4 regions of the Streptomyces sp. NPDC002870 genome follow, and region 2 is predicted to be linked to each of the others. Evidence: riboswitches for the same ligand, from Rfam matches in the RefSeq annotation. Region 2 holds a riboswitch; each other region holds the start of a gene.

Region 1 (6,956 bases), on a different contig from region 2:
GAGGCAGACGATCCGCTCGTCCGCCTCCAGTGACAGGAACTCCGAGACCGGCGCCCCGCCCGAGAGGTTGGGCGCCGAAGCGGTGTCCGGCAGCTGCGGCAGATCGATCACCGAGATCCGCAGCAGCCGCCCGGCCGACGTCACCGCGCCCACGTCGCCGCGCTGCGTCGCGGGCACCGCGGAGACGATCACATCGTGCTTGGCGCGCCTGCCGCCCTCGTCCACCGGCGGCTCGCCGGTGGCGGTACGGGCCAGCAGACCCGTCGAGGACATCAGCACCCGGCACGGGTCGTCCGCGACCTCGAGCGCCGCCGCGGCGAGCGGCGTGCTCGCCGACTCCAGCAGGACGGTGCGCCGGTCGGTGCCGAACTTCTTCGCCACCGAGGCCAGTTCGCCCGAGACCAGCTTGCGCAGCTCGGCGTCCGAGTCCAGGATCCCGGTCAGCTCGTCGATCTCGCCGTTCAGCCGGTCGCGCTCGCTCTCCAGCTCGATGCGGTCGAACTTGGTCAGCCGGCGCAGCGGGGTGTCCAGGATGTACTGGGTCTGGATGTCGCTGAGTGAGAAGCGCTCGATCAGCCGCTGCTTGGCCTGCGCGGAGTTCTCACTCGAGCGGATGAGGCGGATGACCTCGTCGATGTCGATCAGCGCGACGAGCAGGCCCTCGACCAGATGCAGCCGGTCGCGCCGCTTGGTCCGCCGGAACTCGCTGCGCCGGCGCACGACTTCGAAGCGGTGGTCGAGGTAGACCTCGAGCAGTTCCTTGAGCCCCAGCGTGAGCGGCTGCCCGTCCACCAGCGCCACATTGTTGATGCCGAAGGACTCCTCCATCGGCGTCAGCTTGTAGAGCTGCTCCAGCACGGCCTCCGGAATGAAGCCGTTCTTGACCTCGATGACCAGACGCAGACCGTGCGAGCGGTCGGTGAGGTCCTTGACGTCCGCGATGCCCTGGAGCTTCTTCGAAGAGACCAGGTCCTTGATCTTGGCGATCACCTTCTCCGGGCCGACGGTGAAGGGCAGTTCGGTGACGACCAGGCCCTTGCGGCGCGCCGTGACGTCCTCCACGGAGACCGTCGCGCGGATCTTGAAGGTGCCGCGCCCCGATTCGTACGCGTCCTTGATGCCGGTCAGGCCCACGATCCGGCCGCCGGTCGGCAGGTCGGGCCCGGGGACGAGGCGCATCAGCGTCTCGAGGTCCGCACCCGGGTGCTTGATCAGATGGCGGGCGGCGGCGATGACCTCGCCCAGATTGTGCGGCGGCATGTTCGTCGCCATACCGACCGCGATCCCGGACGCGCCGTTGACCAGCAGATTCGGGTAGGCGGCGGGAAGAGCGACGGGCTCGCGCTCCTGGCCGTCGTAGTTCGACTGGAAATCGACGGTGTCCTCGTCGATCGACTCGGTCATCAGTGACGTCGCGTCGGCCATCCGGCACTCGGTGTACCGCATGGCGGCCGGCGGGTCGTCATTGCCGAGCGAGCCGAAGTTGCCGTGCCCGTCGACCAGCGGCAGGCGCATCGAGAACGGCTGCGCCATCCGCACCAGGGCGTCGTAGATCGACGCGTCGCCGTGCGGGTGCAACTTGCCCATGACCTCGCCGACGACACGGGCGCACTTCACATAGCCCCGGTCGGGGCGCAGGCCCATCTCGTTCATCTGGTACACGATCCGGCGATGCACAGGCTTCATGCCGTCACGTGCGTCCGGCAGGGCCCGGGAGTAGATCACCGAGTACGCGTACTCGAGGAAGGAGCCCTGCATTTCGTCCACCACGTCAATGTCGAGGATTCTCTCCTCGAAATCGTCCGGCGGCGGGGTCTTCGTGCTGCGGCGGGCCATCGCGGCTGCTGCTCCTTCGCGTACCAGGTCTGGAACTGACGCCGACCATTGTGGACCGTCCCACTGACAGCGCCGACCGCGACCCGGAACTTCGCCAGGTGTCAGCGCGCTTGCATACAGTGGCAGGACTTCTCCATATCGCGATCGAAGGGACGTACATGCCCATGGGTCACACGGCCACAGCGCAGGCCGGTTCCGGCGGCCTGACAGCGACTGAGCACCGGCTGGCCAACGGCCTGCGCGTGGTGCTCTCCGAGGACCACCTGACCCCGGTCGCCGCTGTCTGCCTCTGGTACGACGTCGGCTCACGCCACGAGGTCAAGGGCCGCACCGGCCTCGCCCACCTCTTCGAGCACCTGATGTTCCAGGGCTCGGGCCAGGTGAAGGGGAACGGCCACTTCGAGCTGGTGCAGGGCGCCGGTGGCTCGCTGAACGGCACCACCAGCTTCGAGCGCACCAACTATTTCGAGACGATGCCCACACACCAGCTGGAGCTGGCGCTGTGGCTGGAAGCCGACCGGATGGGCTCGCTGCTCGCCGCGCTCGACGACGAGTCGATGGAGAACCAGCGCGACGTCGTCAAGAACGAGCGCCGCCAGCGGTACGACAACGTTCCGTACGGCACGGCTTTCGAGAAGCTGACCGCCCTCGCCTACCCCGAGGGCCACCCGTACCACCACACGCCGATCGGCTCGATGGCCGACCTGGATGCGGCGACCCTCGAGGACGCCCGTGCCTTCTTCCGTACGTACTACGCGCCGAACAACGCCGTGCTGTCCGTCGTCGGCGACATCGACCCGGAGCAGACGCTCGCCTGGATCGAGAAGTACTTCGGCACCATCCCGACCCACGACGGCAAGCAGCCGCCGCGCGACGGCTCGCTCGCGGAGGTCATCGGCGAGCAGCTGCGCGAGGAGATCGTCGAGGAGGTCCCGGCGCGGGCGCTGATGGCGGCCTACCGGCTGCCGCACGACGGCACGCGCGAGTGCGACGCAGCCGATCTGGCGCTGACCGTCCTCGGCGGCGGTGAGTCGTCCCGGCTGCACAATCGTCTGGTGCGCCGTGACCAGACGGCTGTCGCGGCCGGCTTCGGCCTGCTGAGGCTGGCCGGCGCGCCCTCGCTGGGCTGGCTGGATGTGAAGACGTCCGGCGGCGTGGAGGTGCCGCAGATCGAGGCCGCGGTCGACGAGGAGCTCGCGCGGTTCGCCGCGGACGGCCCCACGCCCGAGGAGATGGAGCGCGCGCAGGCTCAGTTGGAGCGCGAGTGGCTGGACCGGCTGGGTACGGTCGCGGGCCGCGCCGACGAACTGTGCAGGTACGCGGTGCTGTTCGGTGACCCGCAGCTGGCGCTGACCGCCGTGCAGCGGGTGCTGGACGTCACCGCAGAGGAGGTGCAGGCGGTCGCCAAGGCCCGGCTGCGCCCGGACAACAGGGCAGTGCTGGTCTACGAGCCCATCTCGGCCGACGACGGCGAGGGCGACGACAGCGACGACAGCGACGAGACCAACGAGCACGAGGGGACCGACCAGTGAGCGACGCTGCCGTGACCATGCAGTTCCACCCGCAGCCGGCGGCTGGAGAGGCCAGGCCCTGGGCGTTCCCCGCCCCCGAGCGAGGCACGCTGGACAACGGACTCACGGTGCTGCGCTGCCACCGTCCCGGCCAGCAGGTGGTGGCCGTCGAGATCTGCCTCGACGCACCGCTGGACACCGAGCCGGACGGCCTCGACGGCGTCGCCACGATCATGGCGCGCGCCCTGTCGGAGGGCACCGACAAGCACTCCGCGGAGGAGTTCGCGGCCGAGCTGGAGCGCTGCGGAGCGACGCTCGACTCGCATGCCGACCACCCCGGCGTCCGCGTCTCCCTGGAGGTCCCGGTCTCCCGGCTGCCCAAGGCACTCGGCCTGCTCGCCGAGGCGCTGCGCGCACCCGCCTTCGCCGACAACGAGGTGGAGCGGCTCGTACGCAACCGTCTGGACGAGATCCCGCACGAGACGGCCAATCCGGCCCGCCGGGCCGCCAAGGAGCTCTCCAAGCAGCTCTTCCCGGCCTCCCTGCGCATGTCGCGCCCCCGTCAGGGCACGGAGGAGACCGTGGCCCGGATCGACTCCGCGGCCGTGCGGGGCTTCTACGAGGCGCATGTGCGGCCCGCGACGGCCACAGCGGTGATCGTCGGCGACCTCACGGGGGTCGACGTGGACGCGGTGCTGGCCGACACCCTCGGCGCCTGGAAGGGCGACAGCGTCGCGCCCCGTCCCGTGCCGCCGATCACGGCCGACGACACGGGCCGCGTGGTCATCGTGGACCGGCCTGGCGCCGTGCAGACGCAGCTGCTGATCGGCCGCATCGGGGCGGACCGGCACGACCGCGTCTGGCCCGCGCAGGTGCTCGGCGCGTACTGCCTGGGCGGCACCCTCACCTCCCGCCTGGACCGCGTGCTGCGCGAGGAGAAGGGCTACACCTACGGCGTACGGGCCTTCGGCCAGGTACTGCGCTCCACCCCCGACGGGTCGGGCGCCGCGATGCTCGCCATCAGCGGTTCGGTGGACACCCCCAACACCGGACCGGCGCTGGAGGACCTCTGGAAGGTGCTGCGCACGCTCGCGGCCGAGGGGCTCACCGACGCCGAGCGGGATGTCGCCGTGCAGAACCTGGTGGGCGTCGCCCCGCTGAAGTTCGAGACGGCGGCGTCCGTCGCGGGCACGCTCGCCGACCAGGTCGAGCAGTCCCTCCCGGACGACTACCAGGCGCAGTTGTACGTACGGCTGGCCGAGACCGGCACCGTGGAGGCGACGGCCGCGGCCGTCAACGCCTTCCCGGTGGACCGGCTCGTGACGGTGCTCGTCGGCGACGCCTCGCAGATCGAGGAGCCGGTCAGGGCACTGGGCATCGGTGAAGTGACCGTTGTCACGGGCTGATTGACCGCACGACGATCGGCCATATTCGGCGAACAACTCAAAACAGACAATCGGAACCCCGGCCTCCATAGCGATGCCGGGGTTCTGTCTTATGCCCGGTTTGTTGGAGAGGTTGCCTGTCTGCCCTGTGGCATGCACTACAAAAGGGGCTGTCTGTTTGGTGAATGAAAGATGCCCCGCCTAGCGTCGGTCCGGCTGTCCGCCAGTAGCCCGCCGCACCCGCGGCATCGGACAGCCATCGCCGAGTCCCCGTATGGCGCGAGCCTGGGGAGCCGGGGACCCAATCAGTCCCTGGGGTGAATCGGACGCCTTCGCACCCGTGCGGAGGAGCCCGTAGGAGACCTTCCTGCTCCGAACCCGTCAGCTAACCCGGTAGGCGAGAAGGAAGGAAAGGATCAGCCACTTCATGGCGTTCACCCGTGCCACCGGGAAGCACCGTGCCCCGAGCCGCCTGACGCGCAAGAGCGCGAGCATGGCGGGCGTCGCGGCCCTTGCCACCACCGGCGTCATCGGAACCCTCGCTTCCCCGGCGCTCGCCGCCGAGCCCGGCGCCACCGCGGTCGAGGACACCGGCCTGACCCAGATCGTGGCCGCCGACTCGCTCGCCGACCAGATCGCCGACCAGGCCGCCGCCCAGAAGCGGGAGGCCGACGAGGCCGCCGCCAGGGCGAAGGCCGAGGCCGAGGCGAAGCGCAAGGCCGAGGCCCGCGCCAAGGAGGCTCGCGAAGCCAAGGAGCGCGCCGCCCGCGAGGCCGAGCGCAAGCGCCTCAACTCCTTCCGGCTCCCCGTCGCCGACGCGCACCTCACCACCGGCTACAAGGCCGGCGGCTCGCTCTGGTCCTCCGGCAGCCACTCCGGCGTCGACTTCCGTGCCCCGTCCGGCAGTTCGGTCATGGCCGTCGGCTCGGGCACCGTCGTCGAGGCCGGCTGGGCGGGCGCGTACGGCAACAACATCGTGATCAAGATGAACGACGGCTCGTACACCCAGTACGGCCACCTCTCGTCCATCGGCGTCTCGGTCGGCCAGCGGGTCACCCCGGGCCAGCAGATAGGCCTCTCCGGCTCGACCGGCAACTCCACCGGGCCGCACCTCCACTTCGAGGTCCGCACCAGCCCCGAGTACGGCTCCGACATCAACCCCGTCGCGTACCTGCGCGCCCACGGCGTCGACGTCTGACCGACACCCGAGTGAACGAAGGCCCCGGCCCCCGCCGGGGCCTTCGGCGTTCGGCCCGCTGGCCAAAAGATATCCATGAATTTCCAGGGGCCATCGGAAAATCCGGCCCACTGCAATAGAGTCACCGAACAGGCGTCAATCGGCTGCGTTTCGCGCGGATTAAAGCGGAGGTTCGGTCATGCGCATTCCCGCGCACTCGGTATGCACGGCGATCCGCGACGACATCGTCTCCGGCGTATTCGAGCGCGGCAGCCGGCTCACCGAGGAGCAGCTGGCGCGCCGCTACGGCGTCTCCCGGGTCCCCGTGCGCGAGGCCCTGCGCACACTGGAGTCCGAGGGCTTCGTCACCACCCGCCGCCACGCCGGCGCCTGCGTCGCCGAGCCCACCGAGCAGGAGGCGGCCGACCTGCTGGAGGTCCGGATGCTGCTGGAGCCGCTGGGCGCGGCCCGGGCCGCCCAGCGCCGCACGGAAGCGCACCTCAAAGTCCTGCGCGGTCTGGTCAGACTGGGGCAGGAGCGGGCCCGCCGCGGCCAGGGCGAGGATCTGCGCTCGCTGGGCGGCTGGTTCCACGAGACGCTCGCCCAGGCTTCCGGCAGCCCCGGCCTGACCGCCCTGCTCACCCAGCTGCGGCACAAGATCGCCTGGATGTACGCCATCGACCAGCCCGCCAAGCCCATCGAGTCCTGGGCCGAGCACGGCGCGATCGTGGACGCCGTGGCGCGCGGCGATGTGGAACGGGCGCGGGCGCTGACCGCCCTGCATGCCGAGCGGGCCACGGCCGCGCACCGGCTGCGCCGTCCCGAGCGGGTGAGGACTTCGCAACATGCCGTAAACACGGCAAGCGCCCGCAATTAACAGCCGCACCGTATACAAAGAGAAGATATTCGCGGGGCGGCTTTTATGCTGCCCGAATTCATGGTGCCCGGACCGCAAAAAAGCGGAGCCGCGATCTCCCGAATTCAGGACGCCGCGGCTCCGCCGTCGAGCAATTCGACTGCCAGATTCAGACGGTCTCGGGAAGCTCC
Region 2 (6,956 bases):
CCCGAGCACCTGGCCCAGGCCCGCCGTCTGCGCGCCGATCTGCCCTCGCCTGTCTATCTTTGGGTGAACGCGGCCGAGGGACGCAGCTACACCGACGCCGAGGCCGCTCAGTGGACGGACCTCGACCCGTTCTTCCCGTACAGCCGCGATCCGCACCGCTCGGCAGGACTCCCGTGCCGGACGGGCGAGTCGGTGATCTCGGTGGACGGCGACGGAACGGTGCGGCGCTGCCACTTCGTCCCGGACGAGCTCGGCAATCTCTACGACGGCTCCTACCGGCGGGCGCTGCGCCCGCGCGGCTGTCCGGCAGCCGTCTGCGACTGCCATATCGGCTATGTCCATCTGGAGGCGCTGCCGCTGTACGACGTGTTCGCGGGCGGTGTCCTGGAGCGGATCCCGGCCGTGCCCGCCGTGCCCGCCTTTCCTCAGCCGTCGTACGGAGCGGGAAAGCCGATCCCAGTCAGCTTGGGTGCGCCCTTGAAGACTCGGAGGCCGGAAGGGCCGTAGCACCCCGACCCGCCGACGTCACAGGGGCAGCAGGTCCGGGCGCTTGGCCTCGACATGGTCGCCGGAGCTCTCGCCGCGCAGCCGTCGGCCGATCCACGGCACCAGGTGTTCGCGGGCCCAGTGGACGTCGTCGCGGCGCACTTCGAGCGGGCCGCGCGGCGGCTGGGGCGGCCACGGCTGGTCGGGGTCGGCGGGCACATCGAGTCCGAGCACCTGGGCGGCGCGCAGCGCGACCCGGGTGTGTCCCTCCGGCGACAGATGCAGCCGGTCGGTGTCCCAAGCCCGCCTGTCCTGGACGGACTTGAGCGACCAGAGGTCGAGGACGGGGCAGTCGTAGCGGTCGGCGATGGCCCGTACATGCGCGGTGTACGTGGCGATCTTGCCGCGCAGATGACGAAGCACCGGCACCCCGCGCGTGTCGAATCCGGTGGTCACCATGACCGTGCCGACCACGCTCGCGAGGTCGGCGACGGCGCGCTCGAAGCGCTCGGCCACGTCGTCGGGGTCGGTGCCCGGCCGGATGATGTCGTTGCCGCCGGCGCAGAACGTCACCAGGTCCGGGGCGAGTACCTTCGCCCTCGGCACCTGCTCCTCGACGATCTGGTCGAGGAGACGCCCGCGTACGGCGAGGTTGGCGTACCTGAAGGTGTGTTCCGGCGTCCGGTCGTCGAGCAGGACCGCGAAACGGTCCGCCCAGCCGACGTACATCCCGTTCGGGCCGGGGTCTCCGACGCCCTCGGTGAAGCTGTCACCGATCGCCGCGTACGACCCGAAAGCGCCCTTGTTCCCTACGTTCCCTGTTCTCGAATCGTCTGCCACGAGACCATATCTTTCCCTTACGGATGTGACCTACGCGACCGTAAGGAGGGGTTGACGAGGGGTGATGTATGCCACCGGTCAAGTTTCGTCCAACCCGGAATACGCCGACTCCCCCGCGCCGCCGGACGGGGGGAGTCGAGAGCGGTGTGCGCCTGCGCCTCAGATGGAGACGCCGAACTGGCGCAGGTACGCCAGCGGGTCGATGTCCGAGCCGTAGCTCGGGCCGGTGCGGATCTCGAAGTGCAGGTGCGGGCCGCTGGAGTTGCCGGTGGAGCCGGAAAGGCCGATCTGCTGGCCGCCGCTCACGCTCTGGCCGGCGGAGACGGCGAGCGAGGAGAGGTGGGCGTACTGCGAGTAGTTGCCGTCGCTGTGCTGGATGACGACCTCGTTGCCGTACGCGCCGCTCCAGCCGGCGGAGACGACGGTGCCCGGACCGACGGCCTTGACGGTGGTGCCGGAGGAGGCCGCGAAGTCGACACCGGTGTGGTAACCGCTGGACCACATGGCGCCGGTCATGCGGTAGGGGGTGGTGACGCTCGCGCCGTCGACGGGGGCGGTGAAGCCTGAGCCGCTGGTCTGCGAGGCGCTCGTGGTGTCGCCGGAGGCGGACTGCGCGGCGGAGTCCGAGCCGGAGGGGGCGCTGGCCTTCGACGCGGTCTTCGACGGGACCTTGGACTCGGCCTTGGACTCGGACCGGTCCTGGCTCTCGTGGCGCGGCTGCGCCTTCTCCGGAGCCTTCGCCTTCGACTTGGCGCCGATGGTCAGCTTGAGGCCCGGGTGGATCAGCGACGGGTTCTCGCCGACCTGCTCACGGTTGTCCTCGTACAGCTTCTTCCAGCCGCCGCGTACATCGTGCTCCTTGGCGATCTTGGCCAGATAGTCACCGGAGACGACGGAGTACGTGGTCGGGACGGTGGCCGGCTTGGCCACCGCAGGGGCCGCGGCGGCGGTCACTGCCGTAGCGGGCGCCACGGCGGGGGCGGTCTTGCCCGCCGCGTGGGCGCCGGTGGCGCCCATCAGCGGAAGCGCGATGGCGACGCCACCCGTGCCGGCGGCGACGAAGCCGCGCGCGATCGGGCTGGTCTTGGGACGGCGGTGCTTACCCTTTGCGGGCATGGCGCATTCCTCTCCGGCGCCTACGAGGTGAGCTGTCGGGTTCGGGCTGGAGATGCCCGGCCGCGCAATGCGCGACTAAACCCCGAGCCGTCCGGAACTCCGGAATCGGCGTACTACCTGGGTCCCCCGCTCCTGCCACACGTGGGTGGATTTTCGAATTCCGGTCGGCGGCAGGATTAGGCGGTCCGTCCGGATTGACGGGAACGTAAGCGAGACGGACGGGCGGGTACAAGCCATCACTTTCCTGGGCCAATGATCCATGCGATATCGCCGGAGAATTCCCGTTACCCTCCGTAAAATGTGGATCTCAACCGGGTCTCAACTTTCCTTCCCGCAACGGAATTCAGCCTCCGCCGGACCACCACACACCGTCACGAATATGATCCTGCTCACGGGCCGCGTCTCATCTCACCCGTAGATGGGGCACGTCATGCCGAACAGGTCAATTCGGACAGAAGCGTCATTTAATGACTATTTACCGATCATTCCCACTTACCCCCTAATTCCTGTCATCGCCACAGGAATTCCACCGGCTCCCGCCGCCTTAATTCGGAAACCGCCTCCCGCTATCGACCGCAAATACGGACAAAGTGCCGTCGCCGACGACCACCGGCAGAGTTCGCGTCGGCGGCCGAGTCGGAGTCGGATTTGGCTAGCGGCGGCGCAGCCGGATCACTGTGGCGTCCATGTCGCCCTTGAGCCCGGTATGCAGTCCGTGGTGCAGGAGTACGGCCCCCCGGTGTACGGCGCCGGTGTCCAGGCACTCGTAGGCGGCTGCCGGATCGAGGCCGCGCAGCCTGAGCCCGGGCGGCCGCTCGCCGTAGTGCTGCGCCTGCAGCCAGGCGAGGACGACGCTCTCGTCGCCGCGCACGTACTGCACGGCACTGAGCCCGCCCTCGGGCACCCGCAGCCGGTGCAGCTCGCCGTGCTGCACCAGCGGCCTGATCTTCTTGTAGAGGTCCACCCAGCCGCGTGCCTCGGCGAGCTCCTCATCGGTCCACTCGGTGAGGTCGCCGCCGACGCCGAGAACACCGGCCATCGCGCTGACGAAGCGGAAACGGAGCGTGCTGAACCGGCCGTTGAGCTGGACATTGGGACTGTCGGTGACCCAGGCCGCCATGACCCGCGCCGGGTGCAGCTGGGTGAAGCCCTGCTGGATGGCGAGCCGGTCCAGCGGATCGGTGTTGTCGGAGGTCCACACCTGGTCGGTACGGGAGAGGATGCCGAGGTCGATCCGGCCGCCGCCGCCCGAGCAGGACTCGAAGGCGACGGACGGATGCGCGGCCCGCAACCGGTCGAGGAGTGCGTACAGCGCGTGCACATGCTCGACCCACAGTTTCTGCGGGTACTCCTCCCCGGGCCAGCCGGCGTCCGTGAAGCAGCGATTGAAATCCCATTTCACATAGTCGATGGGCGCGCTGCTGAGCAGCGTGTCCAACTGCTCCCAGAGATAGGCCTGTACGTCCTCGCGCGCGAGGTTCAGCACGAGCTGGTTGCGGAATTCGGTCCTGGCGCGGCCCGGGTGGTGCTGTACCCAGTCGGGGTGCGCGCGGTAGAGGTCGCTGTCGGCATTGACCATCTCCGGCTCGACCCAGATGCCGAACTGCATCCCCAGCGCGTGCACTTCGTCGGCGAGCGGCCCGAGTCCCTGCGGGAAGCGCTCGGCGTTGGGCGTCCAGTCGCCGAGCCCGGCCCGGTCGCTGGTGCGCTGGCCGAACCACGCGTCGTCCACCACGAACAGCTCGATGCCCATGGCCGCCGCCCGCTGCGCGAGCGCCCGCTGCTGCTTCTCTGAGATGTCGAAACCGGTGGCTTCCCAGGAGTTGTAGAGGACGGGCCGCTCGGTCGCCGCGTCGGGGATCACATGCGCCAGCTGCCAGGCGTGCCAGGCCCGGCTGGCCCCGCCGAATCCGCCGTCGGTCCACAGCCCGGCGAAGACGGGTGAGGTGTACGACTGGCCGGGCGCGAGTCGCAGCAGTCCCGATTCGTCGTAGCCCGCGCCGCCGGTGATCTGTACGAGTCCGTCGGGCAGCTGCTGCACGGAGATCCGCCAGGACCCGGACCAGCCGAGGGCGCAGGCGTAGACCTCACCGCGCTCCTCCGTGGCCCCCTCCGCATCCAGCGCGACCCACGGCAGGTGCTGGTGTCCGGTGTGGCCGCGACGGCTGCCGATCACCTTCTCGCCGTAGGTCAGCTCCGACCGTACGAGCAGCGACTCGGCCGCCCAGCGGCCGTGCAGCTGGCTGAGCCGCCAGCCCTCGCGCGGGGGCAGCGTCCAGGCGGCGGCGTCGGCCCTCAGCAGCTCAAGATCGGGGCCGTCCCCCTCGTGGGCGACTTCGCGGGCGACGGTGACCCAGCGCTCGATGACGTCCGCGTCGTCGCGCATCCGGTGGTGCAGGGTGAGACCGAGGCCGTGCACGGCGTCGGTGAAGCGGAGCCGCAGCTCGTCGCCGTCCACCGCGTGACCGGCGAAGGTCCACTCCGTGCCGCGCACTTGGGGTGTACGGACGGAGAGCGCCGGGCGTACGAAGCGGGGTCCGCCCTCGACCGGGTACTCCTCGTGGCCGTCGAGCCGCGACTCGAAGGGCCAGTCGGGCGGCAGTCCCCGGTCCGCGAGTGCCTCGGCGTCGGCGCCGGCGATCCGGGGCCCCCAATGGAGATGCAGCAGTTCGTCGTCGTCCGTGAGGTGAAACGCATAACTGCTCGTGGGTCCGGAAAGAACCCACGTACGCCCCTTGCCAACACTCTCGATCATCCCGACCCCTCAGATACTCACAGGTCCGCACAGGCCCGCACATCATCCGACGTGGACCGCTGCCCGTGCAACGGCCTTGCGGGAGACGGTCGAGATGATTGCCTGATGAAGCGGTGTCGTATCGTCGGGAACGCGCCATCGTCGGCGAGCAGCGCCGACGGCAGTCACTTGAGGAGTCACCGTGACGCAGCAGCTGCCCCAGGTCCCGTCGACAGAGCCGGAGCTGGCCGGAGTGCGCAACTTCCGGGACGTGGGCGGCCTGCCGACAGCGGACGGCAGGAGGGTGCGGCACGGCCGGCTCTTCCGCAGCGGTCATCTCGCGCACGCGACCGAGTCCGACGCCTCGTTCCTCGGCACGCTGGGCCTGCACACGATCTTCGACTTCCGCAACGCGGCGGACATGCGGCTCGAGGGCCCCGACGTCGAGCTGCCCGGCGTACGCAATGTCAATCTGCCGCTGACCGACCCGGCCGACGGCGCCGAGTTCTGGAAGATGGTCCGGGACGGCGACCTCGACCAGCTGCGGTCGATCCTCTCGGACGGCCAGGCGGCCGGGCGGATGTCGGCCTCGTACCGGACGATCATCACGCAGCGCACGGCCGAGCACAGCAAGGTCCTCCACGCGCTCGCGGAGGACAGCGTCCCGGCCCTGATGCACTGCGCGGCGGGCAAGGACCGCGCCGGTCTGTCGGTGGCAGTCTCGCTGCTGGCGGTCGGCGTCGAGCGGGAGGCCATCGAGGCGGACTACCTCAAGTCCAATGACCCGCACCGCCGTTACCTGGTCCGGCGCAGCGACAACTCCCCGGCCGGGATGTCCCCGGAGGTGATGGAGCTGCTGTCCCCGCTCTTCGACGCGCGGGCCGAGTACCTGAGCGCGGCCTTCGAGGCGATCGAGCAGACCTGGGGCACCACAGAGCGCTACCTCACCGAGGGGCTGAAGGTGAGCCCCCAGACGCGCGAGCGGCTGCGCGACCGGCTCATCGACGAGGGCTGAGCCGGGCCCACCGGTCCCGCGCTACTGGTTCTGGCCGCCCAGCAGGAAGAGCAGATAGAGGAAGGCGGCGAAGAGGTGGCCCGCCACCAGATAGGCGAAGAGCCGGATCACCAGCCCGCGGGGGAACTTCCCCTCTTCGTTGTGCTTGGACATAGCAGACCTCTCACGTGTGTCAGACATGCGGATGGATGTCGGGGCTCTGCAGCAGCGTGTGTACGAACAGCAGCTCGGCCCCCTCGGGAGTGGCTGCCGCGATGCGGTGCGGGGTCATGGAGTCGAAGTGCGCGCTGTCCCCGGGGCTCAGCTCGTGCACCGCTTCGCCCAGCCCCAGCCGCACCCGCCCGTCGAGGACGTACAGCCACTCCTCGCCGGGATGCACCCTGACCAGATCACCCTGGCTGCCGTACGGGACTGCCAGCCGCAGGGCCTGCATCGCCCGGCCGGAGCCGCCTGCCCGGTGATACGTCCAGCCGTCGGCCTCCGCGCGCTCCCCTCGACCGGCGCGGATGATGGGCTCGCGTTCCGGCACGGACTCGCCGAGGAGCTCGGCGACCGTCGTACCGTAGATGCGGGCGAGTCCCAGCAGCATCGGCAGCGACGGCTGGCGATGGCCGGTCTCAAGACGGGACAGATGGGCGGGGGAAAGCCCCGCACGCTGGGCGGCCGCTTCCAGGGTGAGACCGCGACGGCGGCGCAGCTCGCGCAGCCGCGGTGCGACATCGGGCAGCGCGTCGGCCGCCCCGGCGGCAGCTGGAGACCGGGGGT
Region 3 (6,956 bases), on a different contig from region 2:
TTGCTCGCGCCTGCGGCCCGTGCGCTGTCCACCGCCACACCCGGCCGGTACTTGCCGGTGAGGAAGCCGGAGGCGAGCGCGGAGTAGGGGACGGCGGCGAGCCCGGCACGGGCGGCGGTGTCCCGCAGCTCGCCCTCGTACGTGTCACGGGAGACGAGGTTGTAGCGCGGCTGGAGCGCGACGTAGCGGGCAAGTCCCTCGCGCTCCGAGAAGTCCAGGGACGCCTGGAGCCGCTCGGGGCTGAGGTTGGAGGCGGCGATGGCACGGACCTTGCCGTCCCGCACCAGCTGGTCGAGAGTCGTGATGATCTCCTCGACGGGGACGCTCGGATCGTCGAAGTGCGTGTAGTACAGGTCGATGTAGTCGGTACGCAGCCGCTTCAGGGATTGCTCGGCAGCGGCCTTGAGGGTGGTGGCGGAGAGTCCCCGGTACTGGGGGTGCGCGCCGGCCTTGGTCGCGACGACGACGTCGGAACGGTTGCCGCGCGCGGCCAGCCAGTTGCCGATGACGGTCTCGGACTCGCCGCCCTCGTTGCCCGGTGCCCAGGAGGAGTAGGCGTCGGCAGTGTCGACGAAGTTGCCGCCGACGGCGGTGTACGCGTCGAGCACGGCGAAGGACTGCGCCTGGTCGGCGGTCCAGCCGAAGACATTGCCGCCGAGAGCGAGCGGGGAGACGGCGATGCCGGACGAGCCGAGGGTTCGCAGAGAAGTCATGGGTGGATCAACGACCGTGGCGGCGCGGGCTATTCCGGCTCTGCGCCCTGCGCCGGTGTGCGGTCTGCGCCGGTGTGCGCGCTGCGGTCCACGCGCTGTGCCGGTCTACGCGCTGTGCCGGCAGCCCTGGCGTCGGGGGGTGTGCGCCAGAGCTGCCGGGGACTGTGGCGCACGATCAGATGCTGAGGCCCTTGCCGCGCAGCCATGCCATCGGGTCGAGCCCCGACCCGCCCGGCGTGTGGACCTCCAGGTGCAGGTGCGGGCCCGTCACGTTGCCCGTCGCGCCGACGCGGCCGATCGTCTCGCCCGTCGTCACCTTCTGGCCGGCGCTGACCGAGATCGAGGACTGGTGGGCGTACCAGACCTCCGTGCCGTCCTCGAGCTCCAGCACCGTGCGGTAGCCGTAAGAACCGGACCAGCCCGCCGACTTGACGGTGCCGCCGTGCACCGCCTTGACCGGCGTGCCCGTGGGGGCCGCGAAGTCCAGGCCGGTGTGGTAGCCCGAGGACCACATGGAGCCGGACTCGCCGAACGTGGAGGTGATGGTGTACGAGGAGGTGGGCAGGGCGTAGCTCTTGGCGAGCTGGGCCAGCCGCTCGGCCTCTGCCTTCGCCGCCGCGGCCTTCTCGGCCGCGAGCTTCTCGGCCTCGGCCTTGGCCTCCGCCGCGGTCTGCTGCTTCGCGGCCTCCGCCGCGGCCTTCTCTGCCGCGAGCTTCTCCGCGGCCGCCTTCGCCTCGGCGTCGGCCTCCGCCTGCTGCTGCTCGGCCTGCTGGAGAATGCGGGCGCGCAGCGCCTCACCGGCGCCGGCGGCGCTGTCCGGTCCGGCCTCGGCGCCGGAGTCCGAGGCGAGGGTCATCGCCGTGAGCGGGGCCGCGTTCACGTTCCCCGCGTCGGCGTCCGACGCGTCGTCGGACATCAGGGAGCCCACGCCAGGCAGGGACTTGGCTTCAGGCAGGTTGTCCGCGATCGAGTCGGGAAGAGATATGGAGACCGGCGGCTTGTCCTGCGCGGTGGCCATGCCCCCCGCGCCTACCGCGGCGATCACGCCTACGCCGAGCACCGTGGAGCTGCGGGCGAGCCCGCCGCGCTGCTTCATGACACGGTGCCTGCCGCGCACCGGACGGACGGAGTCCTCGGTGGGGTTCCATTCCTCCCATGCCCGCTCCGCCGGTTCGTTGCCGAAGAAGTCAGTTTCCAGGGTTCCGAAGGGAGCTTCGGGGGCAGGCTTGTTGGACGCCACGGAGGCGTGCTCCTTTCCTTCCTTCTCGCCTACCGGGTTAGCTGACGGGTTCGGAGCAGGAAGGTCTCCTACGAGCGCCTCGAACCGCGGAAAGAGCGGCAAAAGGTGCCCGATTCACCCCAATTGGTGGTTCCCCGGTTCCCTTGCGGGATTCGGCGCGTGCGCACGGTGCCGTCTCTTGCGACGACTGGGACAACCGCGCTGCGTTATCGAACGTTAATAGACGCCGGGGCTGTATTCCAAGCTGTTCCGAGTGATCATTAGCGACTTTGACGGGGACTTACCAGGACACAAGCGGCCGGAATCGGGCGACTTGATCGACACCCGGACCGGAACTTTCGTCTGACAGTGCATCAGATGTTATCGGTGGGGTGCGCCTCGACTACGCACGGTGCCGGTCCTGCGGCGGCCCATGGCCGCGCGATGGCCTTCAGTCGCTTCGGTGATCAGAGCCTCCAAGGGCTTTGATCACCGGCACGATCCTGCGGCGGTCCGGCTGCGCCTCGGTGGGGCGGCTGACCGCCAGCAGCGCCATGTCGTCCGTGGTCCCGCCGCCCGTATGCCGTCGTACATCGTCGACGAGCGCGTCCAGCAGCTCCTCCGGCCCGGGAAAGAGCCGGCCCGCGAGCCGCCGGCCGGGGTCGTAGAAGACGCCGCCCTTGTCGCGCGCCTCGGAGAGACCGTCCGTGTAGAGGAGCAGCGTCGCCCCGGGAGGCAGCGGATGCGCCTCCGAGCTGTCCGGCCACGCCCCCAGCTCGCCCATTCCCAGCGGCAGCGCGGCCTGGGTCGGCTCCAGGATGTCCAGGTCCCCGTCGGCGTACAGCACCAGCGGCTCCGGGTGGCCCCGGTTCACCACCCGCACCACGCCCTCGCCGGGCGGGATCTCGGCGAGCACGGCGGTGGTGAACCCCTCGACGGCATCCAGTTCGTCCCGCCGTGTGCCCTCGCGAGCCAGCGCCCGCTCGAGACGCGCGGCGACCCCTTCGAGGGAACTCTCCTGCTCGGCGACCTCCCGGAACGCCCCGAGGACCACTGCCACCGTCTCGACCGCCCCCACCCCCTTGCCCCGTACGTCCCCGACCACCAGCCGCACCCCGAAGGGCGTGTCCTGTACGGCGAAGAGGTCGCCGCCGATGAAGGCGTCCGCCTGCGCCGCCTCGTACCGCGCGGCGATCTGCAGCCCGCCGATCCGGGCGGCGGGGGCGGGCAGCACGGCGCGCTGCGCGGCCTCGGCGATCACCCGGGCGGAGGCGAGGCGCTCACGACCGAGCCGTACGAGGCGATTGATGAGCAGCGCGAGCCCGGCGACCGTGAGCACGGTGAACAGCTCGGTGAACGAGGTGACCTCGGACACGGTCTCGTTGTAGTAGCGAAGACCGAGCACGGACAGGGTCGCCGCGATGCCGGTCAGCAGTGTGGCGATCCAGGAGGAGAAGGGCGCGGCGATCAGCGGGGCGGCCGCGAAGAACGGCACGGCCGTGAATCTGGGCGGGGTGAAGTAGTCGAAGACAAGACCGCCGACGATCATCAGCGTGGGGAGCACACGGACGACGCGAGGAGCGCTGTAGCCGCCGTCCTGCTGTCGGTGCACCACCTGACATCTCCTGCCCGTCCGCCTGGCTGCGGACGGTACCGCGCCCTTCCCAGGCTGGCTGTAGCCGCGCCGGGGGGCGACTCACCATCGGCCAACCGGACGACGCGGGCGTGAGCGAGGGAGACGTGGGAGACAAGTGAGGAGATACGACAGTGGCCCGGCACTCTTGTCGAGTGCCGGGCCACTGCCTTCAGTAGCGGGGACAGGATTTGAACCTGCGACCTCTGGGTTATGAGCCCAGCGAGCTACCGAGCTGCTCCACCCCGCGTCGGTAAACACAACCTTACGCCATCCGGAGCAAGATCAACTCCATTTAGTGCGTGAGCCTGTTCTGACGCCCCTCCGAAGGCCCTCCGGAGGGGCGTCGCCCACGGCTGGGCGCAACGCGCTGCTTCAGCGGCGGCGCAGGCGGAGTGCGGTGAGCGCGCCGCCCGCCGCGATCAGGGCCGCGGCGGCGATCGCCGCGTACCAGGTGGAGCTGGAGGCTCCGGTGCTGGCGAGGGCGCCGGTGGTGGTGACGGAGTCGTTCGCGGCAGCCGCGGCCGAGGTCGTGGCGGAGGCCGACGGGGTCCCGGACGGCGTCGCGGACGCGGTCGGGGAGGGCGAGGCGGACGCGGTCGGGGAGGGGGCCACGGTCGGCTTGCCGCTCGGGTCAGTGCCGCGCTCGGGGGCGACCGTGATCTTGGCCTCGGCCTCCAGGAACGGCATCGTGTTCCCCTCGGTCAGCGACGTCGTCGCCCGCAGCGTGAGCTTGACCGGCTTCTGGATGCCCTTGAAGTCGATGACGCGCACGCGAAGGATGTAGCGGTGCAGCTTCCCCTTCTCGGTGAAGTAACTCTTGGGGAGGTCGGCCAGCTGCCACCTGTCCAGGCCGGGCACCTTCGGGGCCCTGACCAGCTTGCCGTCGCCGAGCCACTCCTCGATCACCAGCTCCGGAACCTCACCGTCGGCGTCGGGCTCCGGAGCGATCTCCAGGGTGGTCGCCAGGTCGGTGTCGAAGGTCCCCTCGCCTTTGAGCTGGTGGAACAGGTCGACGTTGCCCCACAGACCGGGCTTGATGGGCTCGTTCTCGTCGGTTCGGAGCCACATGGAGGCGGGTGCGGCGTTGATCTTCGGGCTGGTCTCGAAGGCGACGGTGTCGTCCTTCTCGTACTTCGCGTTCCCGGCCAGGTCGGCGGCGACGAGCCTCAGGTTGCCGTTGTTGGACGGGTAGTTCTTGCCGAGGCCGATGGACACCTTCCAGCTCAGCTCGCCCTTGGCGGGCACGGAGAAGGGGGCGTTCCTGCCCTGCTGAGCCGGGTGGAAGTGGCCCTGCGCGCCGATGCCCTGCTGCCCGACGAACTCGTCGGTCGCCGGGGCGTTCACCGGCTGCACGTCGAATACCAGGTGCGAGGCCGCGAAGGGGCTCGCGCCGTCCGTCTCGCCGACCAGCCACGGCTGGAAGTCCACCGGCTTGTCCGCGGAGTTCTTCACCGTGAAGGAGAAGGTCTCACTCGCCCCGCCACGGGTCAGCGGCCCGCCCGGCGCGGGGGCGCCCAGCTCGATGGTGAGCGGCTTGCCGGAGCCCGCCGGGGTGGCGTGGGCCGCGGCGGTGAGCGGGACAAGGGTGGCGCCGGCGGTGGCGGCGACGGTGATCGCGGCTGCGGCGGCTAGGCGAGCGGACATGGTGGACTCCCCCCAAGGAATCGACTAGGGGCCGGACTTCCGCTGGATGGGCGGTAGCCGGCCGTACCAAAGAGCAGCGCGGCAGAGCGCCGCGACAGGCGGTGAAGCGAGATGAGAGATCGCCGTCCGTCCGGGCCTCTTCGGTCCTCGCGGGCCTCTTCGGTCCCGCTCGATCCTTTTCGGTCCTTATCGGTCCCGGCTTGCGGCGATGTGCTCATCTTCACCGCTCAAGATCGGGCGGACAATGCCCGTACTGTCACCACTTCGCAACAGCGTCCACCGGGCGAAATCCCGCCGCTGACCTGGGGGTTGGCTCCGGTCCGGACGCGACTCGCGCTGGGCCGCGAGCTGCGTCGGCCATGAGCTGCGTCGGCCGCGAGCTGCGCCGACCGCGTCAGGGCCGCAGCCGGGCCGCCCGCATCTGGAGGTAGCGCGTCTCCGGGACGCTGAGGGTGCGCCGGGCCGCCAACTGGTAAGCGGCACGTGCGCCTTCGGCGTCCCCCGCCTTCTCCAGCAGGTGCGCGCGTACGGCGTCGAGCCGGTGGTGGCCCGCCAACCGGTCCTCCAGCTTGGCGACTTCGGCGAGCCCGGCCTCGGGCCCGTGCACCATGGCGACGGCCACGGCCCGGCCGAGTTCGGCCATCGGCTCGGGAGCGAGGCGTACGAGAAGGTCGTACAGGCCGAGGATCTGCGGCCAGTCCGTGTCGTCGGCGCGCGCCGCCTCGTCATGCAGCGCCGCGATCGCCGCCTGCAGCTGGTAGGCGCCGGCCGGCCCCTCGGACAGGGCCTCCTCCACCAGCGCGGTGCCCTCCGCGATCGAATCCTGGTCCCAGCGGGCGCGGTCCTGCTCGTCGAGCGGAATCAGCTCGCCGTGCGGGCCGGTGCGCGCCGCGCTGCGGGCGTCGGTGAGCAGCATCAGCGCCAGCAGCCCGGCCACCGCACCCTCCTTCGGCAGCAGCCGGCGTACGGCCCGGGTCAGCCGGATCGCTTCGCCGGCGAGGTCGGCACGGTGCAGATCGCTGCCGGAAGTGGCCGTATAGCCCTCGTTGAAGATCAGGTAGAGCACCTGGAGCACCACGGCGAGCCGCCGATCGCGGTCCGCGGGCCCCGGCTGGCGAAAAGGCACGCCCTTGATCTTCTGCTTGGCCCTGCTGATCCGCTGCGCCATCGTCGCCTCGGGCACCAGATGCGCGCGGGCGATCTCGGCGGTGGTGAGACCGCCGACGGCCCGCAGGGTGAGCGCGACCTGCGCGGCCGGGGTGAGTTCGGGGTGGCAGCACAGAAAGAGCAGGGTGAGGGTGTCGTCCTCGGAGGGGGCGCGGCTCTCACCGGGCGCAGGCGCCGTGAACGCGTCCCGGGGGGTCAGCGCCGCGACCGTCTCCTCGCGTCTGCGCCGGGCCTCCTCGCTGCGCAGCTGCTCCGTGAGACGACGGGACGCGACCTTGATCAGCCAGCCGCGGGGATTGTCGGGCAGACCCTGCTCAGGCCACTGCTGCGCGGCGGCGAGCAGCGCCTCCTGTACGGAGTCCTCGGCCGCGCCGAAGTGCCCGTACCGCCGTACCAGCGCACCGAGGACCTGCGGCGCGTGCAGGCGCAGCAGGTCCTCGACCTCTGTCGTACGTCTAACAGCCATCGCCTCCGCCGTCCAGGATGGGCCGGATGACCACGGGGTAGTCGGGGGCCCCCTCGGGAATCGGGCACTGCGCGACGCGGGCGGCGATCTCGGTGACCCGCTCCAGGCTCT
Region 4 (6,956 bases), on a different contig from region 2:
CCGGCAACTCCGGCAACTCCACGGGGCCGCACCTCCACTTCGAGGTACGGCCCGGCGGCGGCTCGGCGATCGACCCGCTGCCGTGGCTTCGCAGCCACGGCCTCGACCCGACGTAAAGACCGCTCGGAGCACGGATCAGGGCAGCGCACGGACCAGAGCCCGCTCAGTGCACGGAGCCAGAGCCCCGCTCAGCGCACGGATCAGGGCAGCCCACGGACCAGAGCCCGCTCAGGGCACCGGCCAGAGCACCGATCAGAGCTTTTCGACCGGCGCGTACCGCAGCAGCAGCCGCTTCGGCTTGGTGTCCCCGAAGTCGATCGTCGCCTGCGCGTCCGCGCCCGACCCCGTCACCTCCACCACGGTCCCCAGGCCGAACTGGTCGTGCGTGACCCGGTCTCCGACCACCAGCGAGATCACCGGCTTGTCGGTCGTACGCCGCGTGGCGAAGCCCGAAGCAGCGCCGCCCGCGCGTGAACGCGAGGACGAGAGCGAAGAGGCGATGCCGGACGTCGGACCCGCGGGCGCAGCCATCGGACCGGTCCGCTTCCACTGCAGGTGCTGTCCCGGGATCTCCTCCAGGAAGCGCGAGGGGGGGTTGTACGAGGGCTGACCCCAGGCGCTGCGCATCGACGACCGCGTCAGATAGAGGCGCTCGCGGGCGCGCGTGATGCCGACGTACGCGAGGCGCCGCTCCTCCTCCAGCTCCTTCGCCTGGCCGAGGGCGCGCATGTGCGGGAAGACGCCGTCCTCCATGCCCGTCAGGAACACCACGGGGAACTCGAGGCCCTTCGCCGTGTGCAGCGTCATCAGCGTGATGACGCCGGAACCGTCCTCGTCCTCGTCCGGGATCTGGTCGGAGTCGGCGACGAGCGCGACCTTCTCCAGGAACTCGGCGAGCGTGCCCGCGCCTTCCTCCTCGGCGCGGTCCTGCTCGAATTCCAGGGCCACGGCGGCCAGTTCCTGCAGGTTCTCGATGCGCGTCTCGTCCTGCGGATCGGTCGACGCCTGCAATTCGGCGAGGTAGCCGGTCCGCTCCAGGACGGCCTCGAGCACGGTGGCCGGTCCGGCGCCCGACTCGACGACCGTACGCAGCTCCTCCATCAGCACGTTGAACCGTTTGACGGCGTTGGCGGAGCGGGCCGCCATGCCGTACGCCTCGTCGACGCGGCGCAGCGCCTGCGGGAAGGTGATCTTCTCGCGCAGCGCGAGGGCGTCGATCATCGCCTCGGCGCGGTCGCCGATACCGCGCTTGGGGACATTGAGGATGCGGCGCAGCGGGACATTGTCCTCGGGGTTGGCGAGAACCCGCAGATACGCGAGGACGTCCCGGACCTCCTTGCGCTCGTAGAAGCGCACTCCTCCGACGACCTTGTACGGCAGTCCGACCCGGATGAAGATCTCTTCGAAGACACGGGACTGGGCGTTCGTACGGTAGAAGACGGCGACATCGCCCGCCTTCGCGTCGCCTGCGTCCGTCAGCCGGTCGATCTCGTCGGCGACGAACTGCGCCTCGTCGTGCTCGGTGTCGGCGACATAGCCGGTGATCTGCGCGCCGGCGCCGGCGTTGGTCCACAGGTTCTTCGGGCGGCGGCTTTCGTTGCGCTCGATGACGGCGTTGGCGGCGGAGAGGATCGTCTGCGTGGAGCGGTAGTTCTGCTCCAGCAGGATCGTCGTCGCGTCCGGGTAGTCCTCCTCGAACTGGAGGATGTTGCGGATGGTCGCGCCCCGGAAGGCGTAGATCGACTGGTCGGCGTCGCCGACGACGCAGAGCTCGGCCGGGTCGTCGTCCGGGCCCGAGGGACCCACCAGCTCGCGTACGAGTGTGTACTGAGCGTGGTTGGTGTCCTGGTACTCGTCCACCAGGACATGGCGGAAGCGGCGCCGGTAGTGCTCGGCCACGTCCGGGAACGCCTGGAGCAGATGCACCGTCGTCATGATGATGTCGTCGAAGTCCAGGGCATTGGCCTCGCGCAGCCTCGCCTGGTACATCCGGTACGCCTCGGCGAGCGTCTTCTCGAAGCCGTCGACAGCCTGGTCGGCGAAGGTCTCCTCGTCGATCAGCTCGTTCTTCAGGTTCGAGATCTTCGCGCTGAAGGACTTCGGCGGGAACTTCTTGGGGTCGAGTTCCAGATCACGGCAGACCAGGGCCATGAGGCGCTTGGAGTCGGCGGCGTCGTAGATCGAGAACGACGAGGTGAAGCCGAGCCTCTTCGACTCACGGCGCAGGATCCGGACGCAGGCGCTGTGGAAGGTCATGACCCACATGGCGTTGGCGCGCGGGCCGACCAGCTGCTCGACGCGCTCCTTCATCTCGCCGGCGGCCTTGTTCGTGAAGGTGATCGCCAGTATCTGGCCGGGGTGGACGCTGCGGGTGCCCAGCAGATGCGCGATCCGGTGGGTCAGCACCCGGGTCTTGCCGGACCCGGCCCCGGCGACGATGAGCAGCGGCGAGCCGGTGTGCACGACGGCGGCACGCTGCTGCTCGTTCAGCCCCTCGAGCAGAGCGGCGGGGTCCACGACGGTGCGCGGGGCGCCGTCGCGGTGGTAAGGGTCCCGGGCCGGGGGGACGTCGTAAGCGCCCTGGAAGAGATCGTGAGGGATCTCCTCCGGGGCCGAGTCCTCGGGTGGCGGCGGGTGGTGCTCCGCGCTGGGCTGGAGGTCCGCCAGGAAGCTGTCGTCAAAGAGGCTGCTCATCGCTCTACGAGTCTAGGCCGCCGCACTGACAGCTCGCCGCCGCATTGGGATACGGCGGCGATGCGGCGGCGATACAGCGGGCATACAGCGGCCATACGGCGGCGCGATCCCGCCGGGCACGACGCCCGCGACCCTCCGTGATCGGGCCGCGTCGCCGGGTCATCATGCGGAAGGTATCGGTCCGACGATCACCAAGGTCACGAAAATGTATCGGACATATCGAACATCAACCTTCACAGCAGCCACACCAGTTGGCTAGCGTGCTCCCCCAGGTGGCCCGTATCCCCCTGGCGATCCACGCCACATCGGGCAGCCTGCGCCGAATTCGGGCTTTCCGCAAGGAAGTTCGGAACCGGGGACCCACCATGCACAACCGGGGTGAATCGGACCGTGCCCCATCCGGTCCGTAGGGCGATCTTCCGTTCCGCCCGAACCCGACAGCTAACCCGGTAGGCGGTCCACGGAAGAAGGAGATGCCGGCCTTGGCGTCGCATCGCAAAACGCGAACCGTTAAGACCTCCCCCGCCGTCGGGTTCACGACGGCAGCCCTCGCCTCCGTCACCCTGTTGTCGACGCAGAGCGCCAACGCCGCACCCGCCGAGCCGAAGCCCTCGGTCGAAGACGTCCAGAAAAAGGTCGACGACCTTTACCGGCAGGCCGGCACGGCGACCCAGAAGTACAACAAGGCCAAGGAAGCCACCGAGGAGAAGCGCCGCGAGGTCGACGAACTGCTCGACGACGCCGCCAAGCGCACGGACAAACTCAACGAGTCCCGCCGGGAGCTCGGCACCTACGCGGCCGCGCAGTACCGCACGGGCGCGGTCACCCCGACCGCCGCGCTGATCTTCGCGGACAGCCCGCAGGCGTACTTCGACCAGACGCAGCTGATGGACCGGATGACCGACCGTCAGCGCAGCGCCATCACGGACTACGAGACCCAGCGGGCCGCGGCCGCCGAGCAGCGAGCGGAGGCGACGAAGAGCCTCGAGTCGCTCACCCGCTCCCAGCAGGCTCTGCGCACCAGCAAGAAGGACGTCCAGGCGAAGCTCGCAGAGGCGCGCACGCTGCTGTCGAAGCTGACGGCCGAGGAGAAGGCGCGGCTCGCGGCGATCGAGCGCCAGAAGGAGGAAGAGGCCCGCCGCAGGGCCGAGGCCAAGGCCCAGGAAGAGGCAGAGGCCCGTGCTGCGGCGGAGGCCGAGCGCCGGCGCCAGGAGCAGGAGCAGAACCAGGGCGGCAGCACAGGCACAGGCACCGGGTCGGACACCGGCACCGGCACCGGCACCGGCACTGGCTCCACGGGTGGCGCCACGTACGCGGCCAAGGCCGAGAAGGTCCTGTCCTTCGCCCGCTCCCAGATCGGCAAGCCGTACGTCTGGGGAGCGTCGGGCCCGAGTTCGTACGACTGCTCGGGACTGACCCAGGCCGCCTGGAAGGCGGCGGGCGTGGACCTGCCGCGCACCACCTGGGACCAGGTGAAGGTGGGCGAGCGGGTCGAGACGAAGGATCTGCTCCCGGGTGACCTGGTCTTCTTCTACGACGACATCAGCCACGTCGGCATCTACATCGGCGACGGCAACATGATCCACGCGCCCAAGCCGGGTACGAACGTGCGCGAGGAGTCGATCTACTACATGCCGATCTACGGCAGCGTGCGCCCGGCCTGAGACCGGCTCACCGCACGAACGCCCGGGGCCGACAGCGGCGCCCGGGCGTTCTCATGGCCGGCTCACGCCCGGCTCACGGCCCCGCTCACGTCCAAAGCGTCGCGATGAAGATGTTCGCGACCGTCAGCCCGCCCACCGCGCCGAACAGCGCCTTCTCCGCCTTCTCTTCGTCCCGCTTGACGTACACCAGGCCCAGGATCACGACCAGCACCGCCAGCTTGATGCCGACCTTCAGGTTGTTCACCGGCTGATCGTCCGCCTGATTCAGGCCCACCAGCGCGACGCCCGTGATCAACATGGTCAGCGCGCCGTGCAGCATCGCCGGGGTGAAGCGGGCCGTCCCCGCGCCCATCGCCTTCATCTGAGTGAGGAAGCCGCCGAGCAGCGACGCGATGCCGATGATGTGCAGGGCGACGAAGACATTTATGAGTACGTCCATGTCGCGGAGCCTAGCCCTCCCCATACCACCGATCTCCAGGCAGGTATGCCTCATTCGCCGCATCGGTCACAGCGCCACGGGGATCCGGGCCGGCACCATCAGTTCCGCTCTCAGAAAGCGGTCTCACATGTCCAGCTTCGGGCAGTACCGGTCCACGCCTCATTCCCACGACTCCCAGGTTTAGCGTCCTTGCTCAGGTGACCGACTCCCCACCGCCGCCGAGCTCCTGGGCGGCAGTCGGCCACCCCCGCCGAGAACTCCGGCGGCGGGCCGCTCCCCTGTGCGGACCGCCGTCGGACTCGGCTCGGACTCCGCGTCTGGCTCGGCTCGGACTCGGAGCCGGACTCGGACTCGGACCACAGGGAAGACGGAAGGACGTGGACGCCCTCGTGGCAGCGCACCGGAAACCCAAGCAGCATCCGCTCAGCGGGCCCGCCGCACGGACCGCCGCCACCCTCGCGCTCGCCGGCGCAGCGACCGCCACCGCATTCGACGGGACCGGGCACGCCGAGCCCCGTCTCACTCCCGCGCAGATCAAGGCCAAGGTCGACAAGCTCTACCAGGAGGCGGAGGCCGCCACCGAGAAGTACAACGGGGCCAAGGAACAGACCGCGAAGTCCCGGGCGTCGCTGGACCGGCTGCGCGAGGAGGCCGCCCGCAGGACTGAGCGGCTCAACGCCTCACGCAACGCCCTCGGTTCGATCGCCACCGCCCAGTACCGCGCCAGCGGCATCGACCCGGGGTTGCAGCTCGCCCTCACCTCCGATCCCGACGAGTATCTGGAGCGGGCCGCGCTCGCCGAGCGGGTCGGCACACGGCAGGCGGACGCCATCGGCGGTGTGCACCAACAACTCGTGGAGATCGCCCGGTTGAGAGCCGAGGCGGGCGAGCGCATGGACGTTCTCAAGGCCCGGCAGACCGAGCTCGCCCAGCACAAGGCCACCGTCCAGGACAAGCTCGCGGCCGCCGAACGCCTCCTCGCCGAGCTCACCGCCGTACAGCGCGCCTCGTACGAGAGCTCGAACAGCGCGGAAAGCCCCGCGGACACGCGTGCCGACCGGTCAGCCGTCCCGCGCGGCTCCCTCGATGCCCCCAACCCCCGTGCCGCCCAGGCCGTCGCGTACGCCTACGGAGCGCTCGGCAAGCCGTACGTCTGGGGCGCGACCGGGCCCGCCTCCTTCGACTGCTCCGGGCTCACCCAGGCCGCCTGGGGCTCCGCCGGGATCGCGCTGCCACGCACCACGTACACGCAGATCAACGCGGGCCGACGGGTCTCCCGTTCCCAACTCGCCCCCGGCGACCTGGTGTTCTTCTACTCCGGTATCAGCCACGTCGGCCTGTACATCGGCGGCGGCCAGATGATCCACGCCCCGCGCCCCGGCGCCCCGGTCCGCGTCGCGCCGATCGACGAGATGCCCTTCGCGGGCGCGACCCGCCCCGCCTAGGCCGGCGGGGTGAGACCCGGCCGCAGTTGCTGCGTCAGCCACTCGAACGCGTAGGGCAGCTGCCTGCTCCACACCGGAGTGACATGCCCGCCCTTCGTCGCCCGTACATCCACCTTCGTCGGTGGCTTGGCCGCCCGCTTCAGCGCAAGTCCCGGCTCGTACCCGTCCGCGCCCTCACCCGTCGCCAGCAGCGAGACCCGCGGCGGGGTCTTGGCCGACTTCAGGATGTGCAGGACGTTGTTCTCCGTGCGCAGTCTCGGGTCCGCGGCAGTCAGCGAGTGGGACTCGGCGGCCGGGTCGTTGTAGCCGGAGAGGCTGACGGCCGCGCTGTAGCGGTCGGGATGGGCGAGGGCCAGCTTGGCCGCGCCGTGCGCGCCCGCCGAGTAGCCCGCGATCGCCCAGTTCTCGGGTGCCAGCGACACCCGGAAGTTGTCGGCGACCATCTTGCGTACGTCGACGGTCAGCCAGCTGTCCGCATTCACCTTGCCCGGTATGTTCGCGTACCCGGTGTCCGCGTCGCCCAGCATGGTGCGCGGCGACACCACGATGAAGGGCGCGACCCTGCCCGACTCGATCAGCGGCTGCACCCGGTCCTGGAACTTCAGCGTCCGGAACCAGTTCTTCGAGGAGCCGGGGAAGCCCGCGAGCACCTCGACGACCGGGAACTTCTGGTCGCGGTACGCGGGGTCGTCGTACTGCGGCGGCAGCCATACG

Evidence for each region. A riboswitch is a leader RNA that binds a small molecule or an ion and turns the genes downstream of it on or off. The one in region 2 is predicted to bind cyclic di-AMP.
Region 1: linked by a shared signal. The riboswitch ahead of ACFYWY_RS20855 (M23 family metallopeptidase) and the one ahead of ACFYWY_RS23840 (peptidoglycan DD-metalloendopeptidase family protein) in region 2 are both predicted to bind cyclic di-AMP.
Region 3: linked by a shared signal. The riboswitch ahead of ACFYWY_RS06560 (M23 family metallopeptidase) and the one ahead of ACFYWY_RS23840 (peptidoglycan DD-metalloendopeptidase family protein) in region 2 are both predicted to bind cyclic di-AMP.
Region 4: linked by a shared signal. The riboswitch ahead of ACFYWY_RS07010 (NlpC/P60 family protein) and the one ahead of ACFYWY_RS23840 (peptidoglycan DD-metalloendopeptidase family protein) in region 2 are both predicted to bind cyclic di-AMP.

The regions. Positions count from the first base shown of each region.
Region 1 covers NZ_JBIAPW010000016.1:20,889-27,844, reverse strand. The annotation lists gene ACFYWY_RS20870 (DNA topoisomerase (ATP-hydrolyzing) subunit A) at 1-1,836, opposite strand, end outside; gene ACFYWY_RS20865 (M16 family metallopeptidase) at 1,995-3,368, shown strand; gene ACFYWY_RS20860 (M16 family metallopeptidase) at 3,365-4,753, shown strand; cyclic di-AMP (ydaO/yuaA leader) riboswitch at 4,983-5,147, shown strand; gene ACFYWY_RS20855 (M23 family metallopeptidase) at 5,160-5,930, shown strand; gene ACFYWY_RS20850 (GntR family transcriptional regulator) at 6,109-6,786, shown strand; gene ACFYWY_RS20845 (HPr family phosphocarrier protein) at 6,935-6,956, opposite strand, start outside.
Region 2 covers NZ_JBIAPW010000020.1:128,927-135,882, reverse strand. The annotation lists gene ACFYWY_RS23850 (STM4011 family radical SAM protein) at 1-507, shown strand, start outside; gene ACFYWY_RS23845 (SGNH/GDSL hydrolase family protein) at 526-1,326, opposite strand; gene ACFYWY_RS23840 (peptidoglycan DD-metalloendopeptidase family protein) at 1,486-2,442, opposite strand; cyclic di-AMP (ydaO/yuaA leader) riboswitch at 2,447-2,600, opposite strand; gene ACFYWY_RS23835 (alpha-galactosidase) at 3,095-5,197, opposite strand; gene ACFYWY_RS23830 (tyrosine-protein phosphatase) at 5,379-6,191, shown strand; gene ACFYWY_RS23825 (DUF6126 family protein) at 6,213-6,344, opposite strand; gene ACFYWY_RS23820 (helix-turn-helix domain-containing protein) at 6,364-6,956, opposite strand, start outside.
Region 3 covers NZ_JBIAPW010000003.1:398,109-405,064, reverse strand. The annotation lists gene ACFYWY_RS06565 (aldo/keto reductase) at 1-713, opposite strand, end outside; gene ACFYWY_RS06560 (M23 family metallopeptidase) at 889-1,953, opposite strand; cyclic di-AMP (ydaO/yuaA leader) riboswitch at 1,965-2,121, opposite strand; gene ACFYWY_RS06555 (PP2C family protein-serine/threonine phosphatase) at 2,384-3,547, opposite strand; tRNA gene ACFYWY_RS06550 (tRNA-Met) at 3,742-3,815, opposite strand; gene ACFYWY_RS06545 (LPXTG cell wall anchor domain-containing protein) at 3,941-5,212, opposite strand; gene ACFYWY_RS06540 (RNA polymerase sigma factor) at 5,607-6,845, opposite strand; gene ACFYWY_RS06535 (YciI family protein) at 6,835-6,956, opposite strand, start outside.
Region 4 covers NZ_JBIAPW010000004.1:87,799-94,754, forward strand. The annotation lists gene ACFYWY_RS07000 (M23 family metallopeptidase) at 1-116, shown strand, start outside; gene pcrA (DNA helicase PcrA) at 253-2,694, opposite strand; cyclic di-AMP (ydaO/yuaA leader) riboswitch at 3,002-3,165, shown strand; gene ACFYWY_RS07010 (NlpC/P60 family protein) at 3,168-4,358, shown strand; gene ACFYWY_RS07015 (hypothetical protein) at 4,444-4,797, opposite strand; gene ACFYWY_RS07020 (NlpC/P60 family protein) at 5,187-6,242, shown strand; gene ACFYWY_RS07025 (alpha/beta hydrolase) at 6,239-6,956, opposite strand, start outside.